DNA from 2 places in the Aneurinibacillus uraniidurans genome. Region 2 is predicted to be linked to the other one. Evidence: riboswitches for the same ligand, from Rfam matches in the RefSeq annotation. Region 2 holds a riboswitch; the other holds the start of a gene.
What was found. Region 2 has a riboswitch for FMN ahead of ribD (bifunctional diaminohydroxyphosphoribosylaminopyrimidine deaminase/5-amino-6-(5-phosphoribosylamino)uracil reductase RibD). Riboswitches for the same ligand answer to the same signal wherever they lie in the genome.

Region 1 (8,076 bases), 1.1 Mb from region 2:
TTAACGTAAATCCTCTCACTGCTTACACCTCAAACTTATAGCCGATTCCCCAGACGGTTTGGATGAGACTTGCATACTCTCCAAGCTTCATGCGGAGCGTTTTAACATGCGTATCGACTGTACGGGCATTGCCGTAATATTCATAGCCCCAGACCATCTCGAGAAGCTGGTCGCGACTTAATACTTGTCCAATATGGCGAGTAAAGCAGGCAAGCAAATCAAACTCCTTTAATGTCAGGAACAAATCAATGCCATTAATTCGCACTTTGTGCCCCTTAATGTCCATCTCAAGCGGACCGATGCTTGCAATGTCATCCACCTGACGATGCGTACGACGCAGTAGCGCTTCAATTCGGGCTACGAGCTCACGCGGGCTGAACGGCTTGACAATATAATCATCCGCCCCAATCTTAAGGCCGTTTACTTTATCCCATTCATCCCCTCGTGCCGTCACAAAAATAATCGGCACATCCGATTTTTCCCGCACTTTCATACATACAGAAAGCCCATCCATATTCGGCATCATGACATCAAGCACAAGCAGATCAAACCTGCGTTCCACAAGTCGTGCGAGTGCTTCCTCTCCATCTTCTGCTTCCACGCATTCATAGCCTTCTTTTATCAAATACATGGCGATTAACTCACGCATCGGTGCTTCATCATCTACCACCAATATTGAAAACTGACTCACGATTGCCCACCTTCCCGTACAACTATCTGCATCGGCCCGCCACCGACCCGCACTGTCTTGCTCACTTTCATCTGCTTCGGATCGACAACATACACCTGACCGCCCTCAAAGCTGGAAATATACAGTTTCTCTCGCCCCATCGCCATTCCGAACGGACTCGTACCGAGCGGCAGCGTTCCGGTTATGGCATGGTCTGTGACTCGAATGCGCCGCAATGTACTCGATCCATGACTGAGCACAAATACTGTATCTTCATTATATGGTACAAAATCAACCGGCATTGAGGGTGCTTGTATTTTCCCCTGCTTCTGGCCGGTCATAGCATTCAGCACTGTAATAGATTCTTCCGGCACGTCTCCCTCACCATGTCCACCTACCCACAGCTCCTGCTGCTTCGGAATAAACAGACCACCCATTGGTGATTCATTCGTAGCAAATGTACGCGTTACATGCCCGACTTTCGCATCAACCGTATATCCCTTCGCTTCATGCAAATCGTATACGTATACCCATTTTCCACTCGGGTCCGGAATAATCGTAAGCGGGTACGAACCAACCTTTACTTTCATCCGCTCCTGACCATCGAGTCCGTAGAACCGCAGTAAGCCATGATCCCGATCTGCCAGATAAATCGTCTGTCCATCCGTTGACGCAACCGCGTTTACAATGCCAGTCCCTATCTTCCAGACCGCCTTTTCCTTTCCATCACGCATATCAATGACATGTGCTTGTCCTTCATTTTTATGATAGAGCAGAATATTGTGGTGATCGGGCAGAAGAAGCATCCGATTAAATGCAAATTGAGGCTTCCACTCGGTTATGACCTCTCCCGTATTCGCCTGCAAAAATGAAACAGTACGAGACTGTGTGCCCGCTACAATGAGCACATCGTCTTCGAGTGGAACCGCTGCAAACGAACGAAATCCACAGCCTGTAACACCGATGGCCAGAAAGAACATGATACCGATCAGACATGCCATCTGTATTCCCTTCATGATTTTCTCTCCTTATGATCACTTCCATTACATAATACATTCATTATAAAAAAAAATTGTGTGAAATATGTGAAGTATTGACGATTTTCTATTTTCGTGGCATAGTTCTACATAGGTTGTGAACAAAAACACAACTCCTTTCAGGGCAGGGTGTAATTCCCGACCGGCGGTGATGGAACACCTCTTACTCGTTCCGCAGTCCGCGACCCGGATGCAAATCGTATGCGTCCGGCTGACCCGGTGTAATTCCGGGACCGACAGTATAGTCTGGATGGAAGAAGGGAGAACTTCATAATGAGAGGAAAAACACGCCGAATGGCAGTGCTTTCACTGCTGTCTGCAATCGGGTTTCTATTGATGTTCATAGAAATTCCGCTACCGATTTTCCCCATGTTTCTTAAACTTGGGATTAGCGAGATTCCAGCTTTAGTCGGAGCCACACTGTTTGGGCCGCTGGCGGGTGTCATCGTAGAATTACTTAAGAACGTCCTTCATGCAATTTTATATAGTCAGGACAGTATGGGCGTCGGGGAATTGTCGAATTTTATTGCTGGTAGTACGTTCGTCGTCGTCTCGGTCTGGTTCATGAAGCTCATGCGCGAGAGCAAGCTTAGCTACTGGGTCGGTACGATTACAGGCACGATCGTTATGGCTTGCGTGATGGGGATTGCGAACTACTTTATTTTTATCCCGGCTTATGGAGTACTGCTTGGCAAGTCCGTACCCGAGATTGTGGCCTGGTCACAGTCAGCTAATTCTAGCATTACTAGCCTGTGGGCGCTGATTCTGTATGCGGTGTTCCCATTTAACCTGATGAAAGGGATCATCGAAGCCATTATTACGTACCCGATCTATCAGCGACTTCGCCCTACGATTAAGACAGTCTCACAATGAGATATCCAATACAAAAAGGAGCTTCCGTTAACAGGAGGCTCCTTTTTTGTAATGTTGCTTTATATTACAGAGTAGGAAAGTTTAATGGCGAGACTGCCATTCTCCACGCCTATGTATTCAAGATCCTCAAATACCGCATTCGGGTATGTCATGTGAAATCGTGTCATCGTCTCGTACATTTCATCAGCGGAGCTTACGTGCAGCTCTATGCGCCCTGCATTATACATGTCTACATGATTCATCTCATTCACCCTGTCCGTATGTTTTTTGTACCATATAATTCGTGTTTCTTTTCCCATTTGTGGGGGGAAAGTGAAATTTTTTATTATTTTTGTGCTGCCAGTTCTTCCATTTCCGTAAGGGCTCGCTCGAACTGCTTCATCGCTTCCTGTACAGGTCTGGCAGTAGACATGTCAACACCGGCTGCTTTTAGCACCTCAAGCGGCGGCGCTGAGCTTCCGGCCTCCAGGAATTTCGTGCGAATGCGCTCAACAGCCACTTTTCCTTCTGTTTCAATTTGTCCAGCAAGTGCAGCGGAAGCAGCAAAACTCGTCGCATATTGATATACATAAAAATTGTAGTACAAATGCGGAATACGCGCCCATTCCATCGCAATCTCTGGGTCATTGACAACTGCTTTTCCATAATACTTCTGGTTAAGATCGACATACAGCTTTTTAATCGCTTCCGCGTTTAGTGACTCACCAGCCTGTTCCTTCTCATGCAGAAGCTTCTCAAATTCTGCAAACTGTGCCTGACGGAACAAAGTATTGCGGAAATTATCAAGATAGCCGTTCAACAATACCATTTTTTCTTCTTTTGTCTTTGCCTTGGCATAGCGACTTTTAAACAGTAGCTGCTCATTCAATGTAGAGGCAACTTCCGCAGTAAAAATTGGGTAGCCTGCCGTAATATATGGCTGCTTTTTGTTGGAGTAATAGGTCTGCATCGCGTGACCGAGCTCATGAGCAATGGTCGACACGTCATCGGCTGTTCCCTGGTAATTAAGCAGCACATACGGATGCGTATCATACGCCCCGGTCTGATAAGCTCCAGAGCGCTTGTCAGCGGTTGAATACACATCGATCCATCCGTCCCCAAACGCCTGCGTCAGTACAGTCGTGTAATCCTCCCCGAGAACGCTCAAACCGTCTAGCACAATCTGTTTCGCTTCCTCGTACGGGATATAGCGTTCCTTGTGCGGCACGGTTGACGTATACATGTCATACATATGCAGCTCCTGCACACCAAGCATTTTTTTCTTCAAAGCTACATACCGATGCAAGAGCGGTAAATTCTCATGAACGGTTGCAATGAGTTCATCGTATACTTGTACAGGGATGTTATTCGCTTCCAAACTTGCAGCAAGCGCACTATTATAGTGACGCGCCTTCGCATACGCATTATGCACCTTCACCTGGCCAGCTAGTGTCTGGGCAAATGTGTCTTGAAATCCTTGGAGCGTTCTGTAGTATGTCTGGAACGCATCGCGACGAACAGATTGATTGGAACTTTCGAGATACGACACATAGTTAGAACGAGTTAACGGAACATCCTGACCTGCTTCGTTTTTGATGGACGGGAATTTGATATCTTTGACCAGCATGTTATATACAGACTCGGCAGTTCCGGCAAGCGGAGACGTCTGAGCGAGCAGCCGTTCCATGTCGCGTGATAAAATATGCGATTTGCTCCGACGCACGTCTTCAAGAAAAAGGCGGTATGGAGCAAGATCAGATGAGGCAAGTAATGCTTTCATACGTTCATCAGAAATCGCTACAATCTCCGGGGTCATCCAAGCTGTCTTTTCTCCTATGAATCGGTTCATATTGCTTGCCCGATCTGAGAGCGCCTGCAAGGACGAATCAGATGTATGTACATCAAGTCCAGCACCCGCATATAGTGATGCTTTGTCTCGTATCCGCGCCATCACTACATACTGATCTAGCACCTGCTTCATCTTCTGTGGAGACGAAGCCAGCTGGCCCTGATACGATGCGATCACGCCTGCCATCTTCTCTGCCTTTTTCACATCTGCTTCAAAAGCTCTGTGGCTCGCATATATTTGTGCAAGCTTCCACTTATACATGTCAGGAATCTCGTCCCGTGTCTGATATGACGGAACTGTAGTTTCTGCCGCATAAACGACCCGGATCGGAATTGAGGACGGTACAGAAACAGAAGTAAGCGCTAACATAATGGCGCTGATTGTTTGCATGGTTCGTTGTTTCACAGTAAGTAGTTCTCCTTTCAATTTTGGCTTGGGAGATGAGGAGTAGCCCAACATGTAGTGGAGGAGCGGAGAAGGAAGTCGCTTTGTCACTTGGTTACGCTCTGCGAAGAAGCAAAGACTGTCCGCTCCTGCCGACAGTTGGGCAGTTCCACTCAAGCGCAAATTTTGTACGGCTTCGCTCCACATGTTTTTATATTTTTATTTTTTGAATCCAAACTTTGTTTGGGAGGGAGAGAAGAGGGAAGCAAGAGAGCGTCTGTACGCTTGTTCCCCAGCGGAAGAAGAACGGTGAACGGGCCTTTACCTGCAATTCTTCTATGAAGAAACATCGTGGGGCTTTTCTTTGCGGGCGAGTTCGCCGGGCTCCTGGAGCGGGCAGTTTATCCCCCCCTGCCAAACATACCTGAGCGAACGGCTTCTCTCTTCTCTCCCTCCCACCACACAAAGTTATGTGATTACAAAAAAAACCGGGAAATGCCTATATAGCATTCCCCGGTTTCACACTTTTATTCTTTTGGCGCGTTTTTCATCTGTTTATGGAGCGTGGCTAGAATCGATTTGCGTGTCAATATACCTTTGAACACACCTTCTTCATCTACTACGCATAAAAACGGATGATTAATCGAAAGCTCCAGCCCACGGAAAAATGTTCCGCTCTCCCGCATCCAGCCTACTTTCGTATTCATCACTTCTTCTACGCGACGCGTTCCAAGTTGCTCAAACTCGATTCGCTCAATGCCAAGCGCTGTATCCAAAATAAGCGGCATGCTGATTAACCCTTTAAGCTTATAATCCCGATCTAAGACTGGAATCGCAGTATAACCCGATTTAATAAGTACAAGCAAGGCGTGTTCAAGCGTATTGCCTTCCTGGACAATCGCTACTTTGCTTCCTGGAATAACAAGATCCGCAATACTTTCTTCCGGTCGGACTGCTTTTTCTAGTTTCCCCATATATCGATCCATCCCTTTTGTCGTAGGTTACATACTTTTCTCAGCTACTGGCTCCAGATGAGACGTGCAGGCCGAACAACGTACCGCCGCCACTGGAATATCAGACAAACAGTACGGGCATTCCTTTTTCTTCGGTGCCTGCACCGCTTCCTCCTGTTTGCGCAGCACTCCGATTCTACTATATACACGCACCACTATAAAAAGTGTCAGCGCAATAATAAAAAAGTGAAGCACGTTGTTCAAGAAAACCCCGTAATTAATCGTCGCAGCTCCCGCATTTTTGGCAGCGTTGAGCGAAGCATAGTTCGTACCGGACAGATTAATATAAAGAGCCGAAAAATCTACGCCACCCAGCACTTTTCCAATCGGTGGCATCAAAATATCTTCGACAAGCGAAGTCACAATTTTATTAAACGCAGTTCCGAGTGCGACCCCCACCGCGAGATCAATAATATTTCCTTTGCTAATAAACTTACGAAACTCCTCAACAAACTTCACCATAAACCTCCTGCTACGAAATTTGCGGGTCGTGGCGCGGAATGAGTACTTCACGCGGCTTACTGCCCTCGTACGGGCCCACAACACCACGCGCTTCCATCATATCAATCAAGCGAGCTGCCCGTGTATAACCGACGCGCAGGCGGCGCTGAATCAGTGACACCGATGCAGTCTGCGCCTCACGTACCAGCTCGACTGCGGATTCATACATATCATCCTCCGGTTCATCATAGGCCGCTTCCGCTTCTTCACCTGGCACCATCTCCGGACTATAATGCGCTTCCTGCTGTCCTTTCACGTATTCTACCACACGCTCTACTTCGCTATCGCTAATAAAAGCGCCTTGAATACGCACGGGCTTCGATGCACCCATCGGCAAAAACAGCATATCTCCCCGGCCGAGCAGCTTCTCAGCACCACCCATATCAAGAATCGTACGTGAATCCGCCATTGATGATACACCGAACGCAATACGTGACGGAATATTAGCTTTGATCACACCCGTAATGACATCAACAGACGGACGCTGTGTAGCGATAATGAGGTGGATGCCTGCGGCACGCGCCATCTGTGCAAGACGGCAGATCGCATCTTCCACATCCCCCGGTGCTACCATCATCAAATCTGCCAGCTCGTCCACGATGACCACAATAAGCGGCAGCGGTTGAATCCCTTCGCGGTGCGCCTGTTCATTATACCGCTCCAGATCACGTGTCCCCGCTTTCGCGAACAGTTCATAGCGGCGCTCCATTTCCTGCACCACTTTTTTGAGCGCCATCGAAGCTCGGCGCGGATCGGTTACAACGGGCGATAACAAATGCGGCACACCGTTATACACGTTCAATTCAACCATTTTTGGATCAATCATCATCAGCTTTACTTCTGATGGCTTAGCCTTAAACAAAATGCTCATAATAATGCCGTTAATGCACACAGATTTCCCGCTGCCCGTCGCTCCTGCAACAAGCAAATGCGGCATGCGAGCTAGATTTGCAATGATCGGCTGCCCGGAAATATCCCGACCGAGCGCAATGCCAAGCTTATCTTCTGATTTCTGATATTCAAGGCTTTCTAGCACTTCACGTAACGTCACAAGTGCCACTTCATCATTTGGCACCTCGATGCCAATCGCAGATTTGCCCGGAATAGGAGCTTCCATCCGGATGCCGCGCGCTGCGAGTGCCAGCGCAATGTCATCGGTCAAATTCACAATCTTACTAACCTTGACGCCAATCGCTGGCTGAATCTCGTAGCGCGTAACCGTTGGGCCCTGCTGCACGCGACTTACCTTTGCCTGCACGCCAAAGCTTTCTAATGTTGCGACCAGCTTCTGTGCGTTATGCTGCGCATCCTTCGCTGATGCATTCGGCTTCATACCTTTGCCTCGGTCAAGCAGATCAAGTTTCGGCATCATATACCGCTGATTCATCTGCTCCACTTCGTCAAACGCGAGCGACACATCGGACACAGGCGCCTGCTGCATCGGTGGTTCTTTCGTTTCTAGCTTTGTGCGTTCCCGAAGCATAACCTTCATCTGCGACCCTGCCATTTGCACCGTCGGCTCGCTAGGTGGTGTGTACAGCGCTTCCGGCTTCTCTTCCGTCTCTGGCATAAACGGCGGCACATGATTTTCTCCATATGCACGATCTGCAAAATGGTCGACGATAATCTCTTCCTGCGGTTCTATAAAGTCATCCATATCCGGCAGAACAGCCGGTTCGCTCACTTTCTTACGCTCTGTACGGGTACGCCCCTGTCTGCTCGGTTGTGCAGGTTCTTCTTCCTGTGCCCGACGCTTATCCATCCAGCGTG
Region 2 (8,076 bases):
GTTGTTACGCTTCAGTTTAAAGATGCGAAAAAGTTTGCGGATGTCACACAGAAATATGTCGGACAGCCGATGGCGATCTTTCTTGATGATCAACCTATTACGACCGCAATCATCAAAGAAATCATTCCGAACGGTCTTGCTCGAATTGATGGACAAGAGGACATTCAGAAAGCAAAAGAGCTGGCCGCGATTTTAAATGCGGGCGTACTTCCGGTGAAAATGAAAGAAGTATTTTCTACAAGTGTAGGAGCCAAGCTCGGACAGGAAGCGCTGCAGAGCGGAGTGAAAGCAGGGATGATCGGCACGCTCCTGGTGTTTGTATTTATGATGGTGTATTATCGCATGCCTGGTGTGATCGCCTGTATTACGCTGGTGGCCTATATTTATTTGCTCATACTGCTTCAGAATCTCATGGGGGCCACATTAACATTGCCGGGAATTGCGGCGTTCGTGCTCGGGATCGGGATGGCGGTGGATGCGAACATTATTATGTACGAGCGTATGAAAGAGGAGTTGTACTCTGGAAAATCGTATCTGTCCGCGCTGCGGGCTGGTTCCAAACGCTCCTTGCGCACGATTCTTGATGCGAATGTGACCAGTGTAATTGGTGCGCTTGTTTTGTTCTACTTCGGTTCGAGTGCCATCCGAGGATTTGCGGTAACGCTTATCTTAAGCATTGTGGTAAGTCTGCTTACAGCGGTTGCAGGTTCACGTTTTTTACTGAGCCTTGCTGTTCGCTCCAACGCATTTAATAAACCGGTGTATTACGGGGCGAGGGGGCGTGATCAGCATGAGTGATAAATGTACGGATTATCGATTTGACTTTGTTACGCATCGAAAAAAATATTTTATCCTTTCCGCATTTTTGATTGTTGCAGGGATTATTTCTCTCTGTACGATGAATCTAAATCTAGGAATTGATTTTAAGAGCGGGACAAGGATTCAAGTTCAGATCGGAAAAGTGTTCAATGAGGACGATGTGAAACAAACGGTAGAAAAAATAGGCTTGAAGCCGGGAAGTATTACAACCGCGGGAAGTAAGAACGACATGGCAGTGCTTCAATTTCCCGAGCCGCTTCATAAAGATCAGGTAGCCGCGTTAACGAAAGCGGTGCAGGCGGCATACGGCAATCACGTAGACGTGCAGGAAAGTATGGTCAATCCGATGATCAGTCGCGAACTCGCGCGTTCGGCGCTGTACTCGATACTCATTGCATCGGTTGGGATTGTGATCTATACGACAATTCGCTTCGAATTTCGGTTTGCACTTTCGTCTATTGCTGCGCTATTGCACAACGTGTTTCTGGTGATCACGCTGTTCAGTCTGTTTCAGATTGAGGTGGATTTACCGTTTATCGCTGCGATTTTAACGATTGTTGGGTACTCCATTCACGATAATATTATTATTTTTGACCGCATTCGGGATAACTTGAAACGGGTGAAAGTGAAAACGGTGCAAGATGTTGAGCATGTCGTGAATTACAGTATCGGTCAGACGCTAGCCCGTTCGATCAATACGGTGTTGACGGTACTCATTTGTTCGCTTGCGCTTTATATTTTTGGCGGTGAAAGCATTCGCAATTTTACACTTGCGTTGATTATCGGGTTGACATTCGGTGCGTACTCTTCTATCTTCATTGCTAGCCAGATCTGGGTATCGTGGAGAGGGTATGATTTTAAAAGAAAATGTATGTAAGGATAAGCACATCACAAGAGCAGGAGAATGATCTGCTCTTTTTTTCATTCGTATGGTCCAAATACCATTCCAGATGATCTAATACATAGAGACGAAAAAGGAGGGACAACGAGTGGACACTGATTTCTACGAATACAATGTCATCCAGGCACAGCAGGGTGACCGGGAAGCGTTCGTACGTTTAATTAAGCAGTGTGAAACGAGCATCTATAAAATCGCCCGTTCAATTTTAAAGTCCGATACAGAATGCTTAGATGCCGCGCAGGAGGCTGTAATGAAAGCGTACGCATCAATCCGGAGCGTACGTGAGCCGAAGTTTTTTAAAACGTGGCTCATACGGATTGTCATGAATGAATGTCAGCGCATTATTCGACAGAAAAAACGGGTGATTCCGATGGAGGAAATTATAGAGCAGCAGGCCTGCTCAACATTTGAAGGAGATATGGCGCTACAGGATGCTGTTCAGGCACTTGAAGATGATTTACGGATCGTCATTATGCTGTATTATTTCGAAGACTTATCGGTAAAAGAAATGGCTCGCCTGCTGGAAATACCGGAAGGAACGGTAAAGTCTCGACTAACGAGGGCGCGGACGAAATTAGCTGTATCGTACACGGTGGAGAAAAAGGAAGGGAGATTGTGCCATGAATGAGAAGAAAATGGACGAGATGCTGAGCCGATTGGGACGGGAAAAAACAGAAGTGCCAGATTTTTTCAGTAAGGGACTTGCGGACGCATTAAACAATCTTCCGGAACTCCCAGCTGCGATTCCGCCACGCAAAAGTCCCCGTTGGCCGTACGTAGCAGGGGCGGTCGCGGTTACGACGCTATGTGTGATCGGGTCTGGATTCGTTTCTCCGGCAATGGCTCAAGTTCTCCGTGAGGTTCCTCTGATTGGTTCGGTATTTGAAAAGACTGGAGATCCAGTGCTGAAAGACATGAGTGAGCGTGGTTTGACATCCCAGCCGCAAAAAATAGCGACTGATAAAGGCGTTGAGATGACGATAACGGATGTGTTCTATGACGGTTCACGGCTGGCGATTGGCTACAAGCTAAAGCCGCAGAACAATCAACCGCTTAAAGTAAGCAGCGATCTGATGCCCTTGCAATGGAAGATTGGTGTGAAGGAAACCGACCAAATCCAGTGGATCGGCGATGCGAAGGAAGTAGCGCGTGATAACGGAGAATATGTGGGAAAGATTGACCTCAATTTTGAGATAGAAGAAAAGTCGCTGGAGAACTTCACGTTGCAGCTTGATGTAGAAGCAATTCATGGTGTCGCAGGAAATTGGAAATTTATCCTGCCGATCTCGATGGAAAAAACGGCAAAGGCGAGTACGACATTCCGGCCTATGGTAACAAAGAAATGGAACGGCATGACGTATACGGTAGAAAGGGTGACGTTTTCACCGGCAACAACGCAGGTCATTGTCAAGCGGACCGTGTCAAAAGAGAAGATGAATGATTTCTACTACATCGGCTATGATGAACACATGAAACGGATGTCAGGAGGGCCGAGCTCGGGAAGTGCACCGAAAGATGAAGGTAATGGCATGGTCACGATCACAGATACATTAAAATTTGCTGCCATGCAAGACATTCCGAAGCAGATTACAATTGAAGCGCTGATTCCTCACCAGCTAGGTTCAGGGAGTAAAGCGGATGAAAAATCGCGTCAGTCGACCTTTATTACTGTTCCGCTTACTGAGAAAAAATAGTCTGGTTCTAGGGGAAGCGGTGTAAGCGCCGGAGGTAAATCCGGCGCTATGCTATTTGTTATTAAACTTTAAACCGCTCAATCAACGTCTGTAAATTTTCCGACATCTTAGAAAGAGACGTGGCGGCTGAAATAATACCATCTATCGAGGCAAATTGTTCCTCAGTAGCGGCAGACACACTTTGTGTTCTTGAAGCTGCTACCTCTGCCACTCCCGTAACCGTATTTATGGAATGAACAACCTGATCGGTACCGAACGATATTTGATGAACTGAATCTGAAACCTCTTTAATCTGATTGGCAACCTGGTCAATTTTATTTTCGATTTGCTTGAAATACTCCCCGGTTACATGGACAACATGAATTCCTTCTTCCACTTCTTTTGTTACATTTTCCGTAGATATAACTGCTGCGTTTGTATCTACCTGAATGCCTGTAATTAACCTGGCAATCTGTTCAGCAGATTGAGCGGATTGTTCTGCTAATTTCCGAACTTCATCCGCGACTATCGCAAATCCTTTTCCCTGCTCTCCCGCTCGTGCTGCTTCAATTGCTGCATTTAAGGCGAGCAGGTTTGTTTGAGCTGCGATACTTGTGATTACCTCGACAATTTCCCCGATTTCATTCGAACGTTCGCCCAATTCCTTGATCTTTTGTGTAAAACCTTCGACCGTTTCGCTTATGGAATTCATTTGTTCAACCGTCGTTTGGATCGCCTGATTTCCTTCCATAGCTTTTTCGAGAGCATGGGTGGCGGTAGTAGAAACATCTTGGGTGCGAATCGAAATTTGTTGCACACGACTAGACATCTCGTCGACGATTTGAGATGTTTCTTCCACACTTTGTACCTGTTTATCCGTACCTAATGCTAATTCCTCAATTGTTACCGTAATATGTTCGGTTGCCCGATGGGTGTGTTCAGAACTTGCTAGCAGCTCCTCTGCAGCGGTTGATACTTGATGAGAGGAGTCGCTAATGGTTGAAATGGTAGAACGCAAATTTTCAATCATCACATTGACTGAACTGGATAATTCGCCAATTTCGTCTTTTGATTTTATTTCAAGAGGTTGCGTTAAGTCTCCATTGGCGATCGTTTTAAATTCATTTTGTAACAATTCGAGAGGTTTAATGGAACGTAGTAAAAGAACCATCACAATCAAACCAAAAATTACGGATGCAGGAACAAGAGTCCGTAAAATGGTATTCGCTACAAAATTACTTTTATTTATTTTGTCTAAATCCATAGCAGTATGCTTGTCTATTAATTCCACCGCTTTGTTAATAGTCGGATCCATCGTTTTCTTTCGCACATCTCGCTCATCGGTAAGATGAAGTTGAAGGGCTTTATGTTTATCTTTTTCATACGTGTTTTTAACTACAGTACTTACTTCTAGAAAGGCATGGATACCGTTCTCCAGATTCCCGATGGCTTCACGTTCATCCGAGCTTAACTCTCGTCCTTTAATAATGGATAGATATTCTTTGATATCCGCTATCTTTTTTTCGGTCTCATCTTTGAACTGGCTGTCTCCTGTAAGCAAATACGCCCTTTCATCATTAGAAATCCCTACAATTCTATATTGGATATTTTTCAAGTAATACCGTACATCTTCTCTGTTTTTTAAAACATTGTTATACGAGACTTGCGTTTTTTCGTTCTCTATAACCGCAAGAATCCCCATACTCACGCTGAAAATAAACAGCATGCTAATTCCCAAAATAAGCTTTGTCCTGATTTTCATCCTTACGTACACTCCTCTAGTATAATAACAGTAACACATAGGCAAATTGGGCTCATGATAACAGTTACTATCTTAATGATTAAGTAGGGATTTTCATATGTATTTACAGTTAATTTTATGTAATATTTTCATGATATTAGGCAAGGGATGGTAAGGAAAATGAATGTGAGAATCGATGAACAGCATACGCTGTATCATGTTAAGGCGTATTTGCCAAGTGATACAGAGATTACGGTTGGAAAGCTCGGGACATTTCTGTTCGTGCGTGGATTGTACGTATATGTTGGAAGTGCGAAACGAAATATTCGAGCCAGGGTAGAGCGGCATATGCGAATGGAGAAAACGATGCGCTGGCATTTTGATTATGTGCGTCCGTATATGGACGTTGTCGACGTGCAGACGTATTCTGGTGCGGAAGGTGAATGCGAACTGTTTGCCCGGCTCATGGAAGAAGCAAAGGGAGAAATTCCGGTGCGAAGATTCGGTTCTTCTGATTGCCGCTGCCCGGCGCATTTGTTTTTCGTCGGAGAGGACTAGCAGACGTTTTCTTTTTCGCTGTGTATAGCGTATAATCGAGGAGTATAACATATACATACTTGATTGACTGAAAGGGGTACTTACATATGAGTAAATACGCTGTTATTGATCTTGAAAAAGGCGGCCAGGTAAAAATCCTTCTGCACGATGGAGAAGCACCGGGTACAGTAGCTAACTTTGAAAAACTTGCAAACGAAGGCTTCTACAACGGTCTGACATTCCACCGTGTTATCCCGGGCTTCGTAGCACAGGGCGGATGCCCGCAAGGAACAGGGACAGGCGGCCCTGGCTACACAATCAAATGTGAAACAGCAGGCAACCCGCACAAGCATGAGCGTGGCGTTCTGGCTATGGCACATGCTGGTAAAGATACAGGCGGAAGTCAGTTCTACATCACATATGATGCGTTCCCACACCTTGACGGCATTCACACTGTATTCGGTAAAATTGTTGAAGGCATGGATTATGTAGATGCGATCAAGCAAGGCGACGCAATGAAAGAAGTTAAAGTAATCGAAGAGTAATGTTATAGAGGGCTGTATTAGTTTTTATCGTATAAAAACTAATACAGTCTTTGTTTTTTCTTACAAGTTATTATTCTTTTCTAACTTTTAATGTAGACAGACGCAATCTCTTGCTTTATACTGAACGTACATTTTCATACGTAATATCCTTCGGGGCGGGGTGAAATTCCCGACCGGCGGTGATAGGGGCATCTGTCCCTTCAGTCCGTGAGCTGCGGTTCGTCTGAACCAATGCTGACCCGGTGTGATTCCGGGACCGACAGTATAGTCTGGATGGGAGAAGGATCGATCTGGTATTGGGCACAGTACCAGCTGTTTTTTGTTGATGTCATGCGCACAGGTTTATTTGGCGTGGGGACGAGCAAGAGATAGCATGTGTATTTGTGCTACCTGAATATCGATATATCTTTTTTCTGATAATATGCCCTGAAAGCGGTGATTCGCTTCAGGGCTTTTTTATGTTGACAGAAGAGGTGAGGGACAGATGGGGCATGATACGTATATGAAGCTGGCGCTTACGCTTGCGGAAGCGGCGCGTGGACAGACAAGTCCAAACCCGCTTGTCGGCTGTGTGCTTGTCCGTGATGGAGAAATTGTCGGGATGGGCGCACATTTGCGGGCAGGAGAAGCGCACGCGGAAGTGCAAGCGCTCCGTATGGCAGGAGAACGGGCACGTGGGGCCACTGCGTATGTAACATTGGAGCCGTGCAGCCATCACGGGCGTACCCCGCCGTGTGCGAATGCGTTGATTGCGAGCGGTGTTGCATCTGTCGTGATTGCATCGTCTGATCCGAACCCACTTGTGGCAGGTCGAGGAGTGGCTCGTCTGCGGGAAGCAGGTATTTCCGTAACCTGCGGTGTGTGTGAGGAAGAGGCGAAGAAGTTGAATGAAGTGTTTTTCACGTATATTACGAAAAAAAGACCGTTTGTGACGATTAAGACGGCGATGACACTCGATGGAAAAGTAGCGACACAGACCGGAAGCAGTCGCTGGATTACGGGTGAGGCAGCGCGGCTGGATGTACACCGGATGCGGCATGAGCATGATGCGATTCTTGTCGGGGTAGGCACGGTGATTGCGGATGATCCACAGTTGACGACTCGACTGCCGGAGGAAAAAGGCCAGAATCCGGTGCGAATTGTACTGGATACAGCACTTCGCATCCCGGAGACGGCACGGATGCTGACAGACGGGGAAGCGCCGGTATGGGTGTTTACGACCGACCGTGCCGATCAGGCGAAGCGGACGGTGCTTGAATCGATGGGGGTGCGCGTTTTTTCGACCAAGATGACGCAGCGAGTTCATATTGAAACCATGCTTGGGATACTTGGGGAAGAAGGAATTACCTCGCTTCTAGTCGAGGGCGGCAGCGAGGTGAATGCTTCGTTTCTGGCAGCAGGTGCGGTAGACAAGCTGATCACGTATGTAGCCCCGAAGCTTGTGGCGGGCCATCTCGCCCCAACACCGTTTGGCGGAATCGGAGTGGAGCAGATGGCAGATGCAATTGATCTGGCAGATCTCAAGATGGAGACGGTCGGAGTTGATCTGAAAATCTCCGGGTATCCGGTGTGGAAGGAGCGGCCATGTTTACAGGATTAATTGAAGAAGTTGGAGCGCTTGCGAGTATTCGGCGTGCACCAGAAGCGGCGGTGCTTGCGATTCGAGCGCAGACCGTACTTAAGGGAGTAAAAATAGGTGACAGCATTGCAGTTAACGGTGTATGTCTGACCGTGACATCCTATACACAGGAGACATTCACCGCTGACGTCATGCCAGAGACGCTTGCGCGTACCGGACTTGGTCAACTTTCGCCGGGTGATCCAGTAAATCTGGAGCGGGCGCTTGCGGCAGGTGAGCGG

Region 1: linked by a shared signal. The riboswitch ahead of PO771_RS07935 (ECF transporter S component) and the one ahead of ribD (bifunctional diaminohydroxyphosphoribosylaminopyrimidine deaminase/5-amino-6-(5-phosphoribosylamino)uracil reductase RibD) in region 2 are both predicted to bind FMN.

Annotation. Positions count from the first base shown of each region.
Region 1 is NZ_CP116902.1:1,575,486-1,583,561, reverse strand. Features, by position in the region: gene PO771_RS07950 (sensor histidine kinase) at 1-19, opposite strand, end outside; gene PO771_RS07945 (response regulator transcription factor) at 23-649, opposite strand; gene PO771_RS07940 (YncE family protein) at 688-1,686, opposite strand; FMN riboswitch at 1,819-1,973, shown strand; gene PO771_RS07935 (ECF transporter S component) at 1,981-2,580, shown strand; gene PO771_RS07930 (hypothetical protein) at 2,640-2,822, opposite strand; gene pepF (oligoendopeptidase F) at 2,906-4,813, opposite strand; gene cbpB (cyclic-di-AMP-binding protein CbpB) at 5,320-5,766, opposite strand; gene mscL (large conductance mechanosensitive channel protein MscL) at 5,794-6,267, opposite strand; gene PO771_RS07910 (FtsK/SpoIIIE family DNA translocase) at 6,278-8,076, opposite strand, start outside.
Region 2 is NZ_CP116902.1:2,641,038-2,649,113, reverse strand. Features, by position in the region: gene secD (protein translocase subunit SecD) at 1-798, shown strand, start outside; gene secF (protein translocase subunit SecF) at 791-1,696, shown strand; gene PO771_RS13190 (sigma-70 family RNA polymerase sigma factor) at 1,809-2,348, shown strand; gene PO771_RS13185 (DUF4179 domain-containing protein) at 2,341-3,414, shown strand; gene PO771_RS13180 (methyl-accepting chemotaxis protein) at 3,476-5,155, opposite strand; gene PO771_RS13175 (GIY-YIG nuclease family protein) at 5,315-5,692, shown strand; gene PO771_RS13170 (peptidylprolyl isomerase) at 5,779-6,216, shown strand; FMN riboswitch at 6,359-6,505, shown strand; gene ribD (bifunctional diaminohydroxyphosphoribosylaminopyrimidine deaminase/5-amino-6-(5-phosphoribosylamino)uracil reductase RibD) at 6,701-7,816, shown strand; gene ribE (riboflavin synthase) at 7,801-8,076, shown strand, end outside.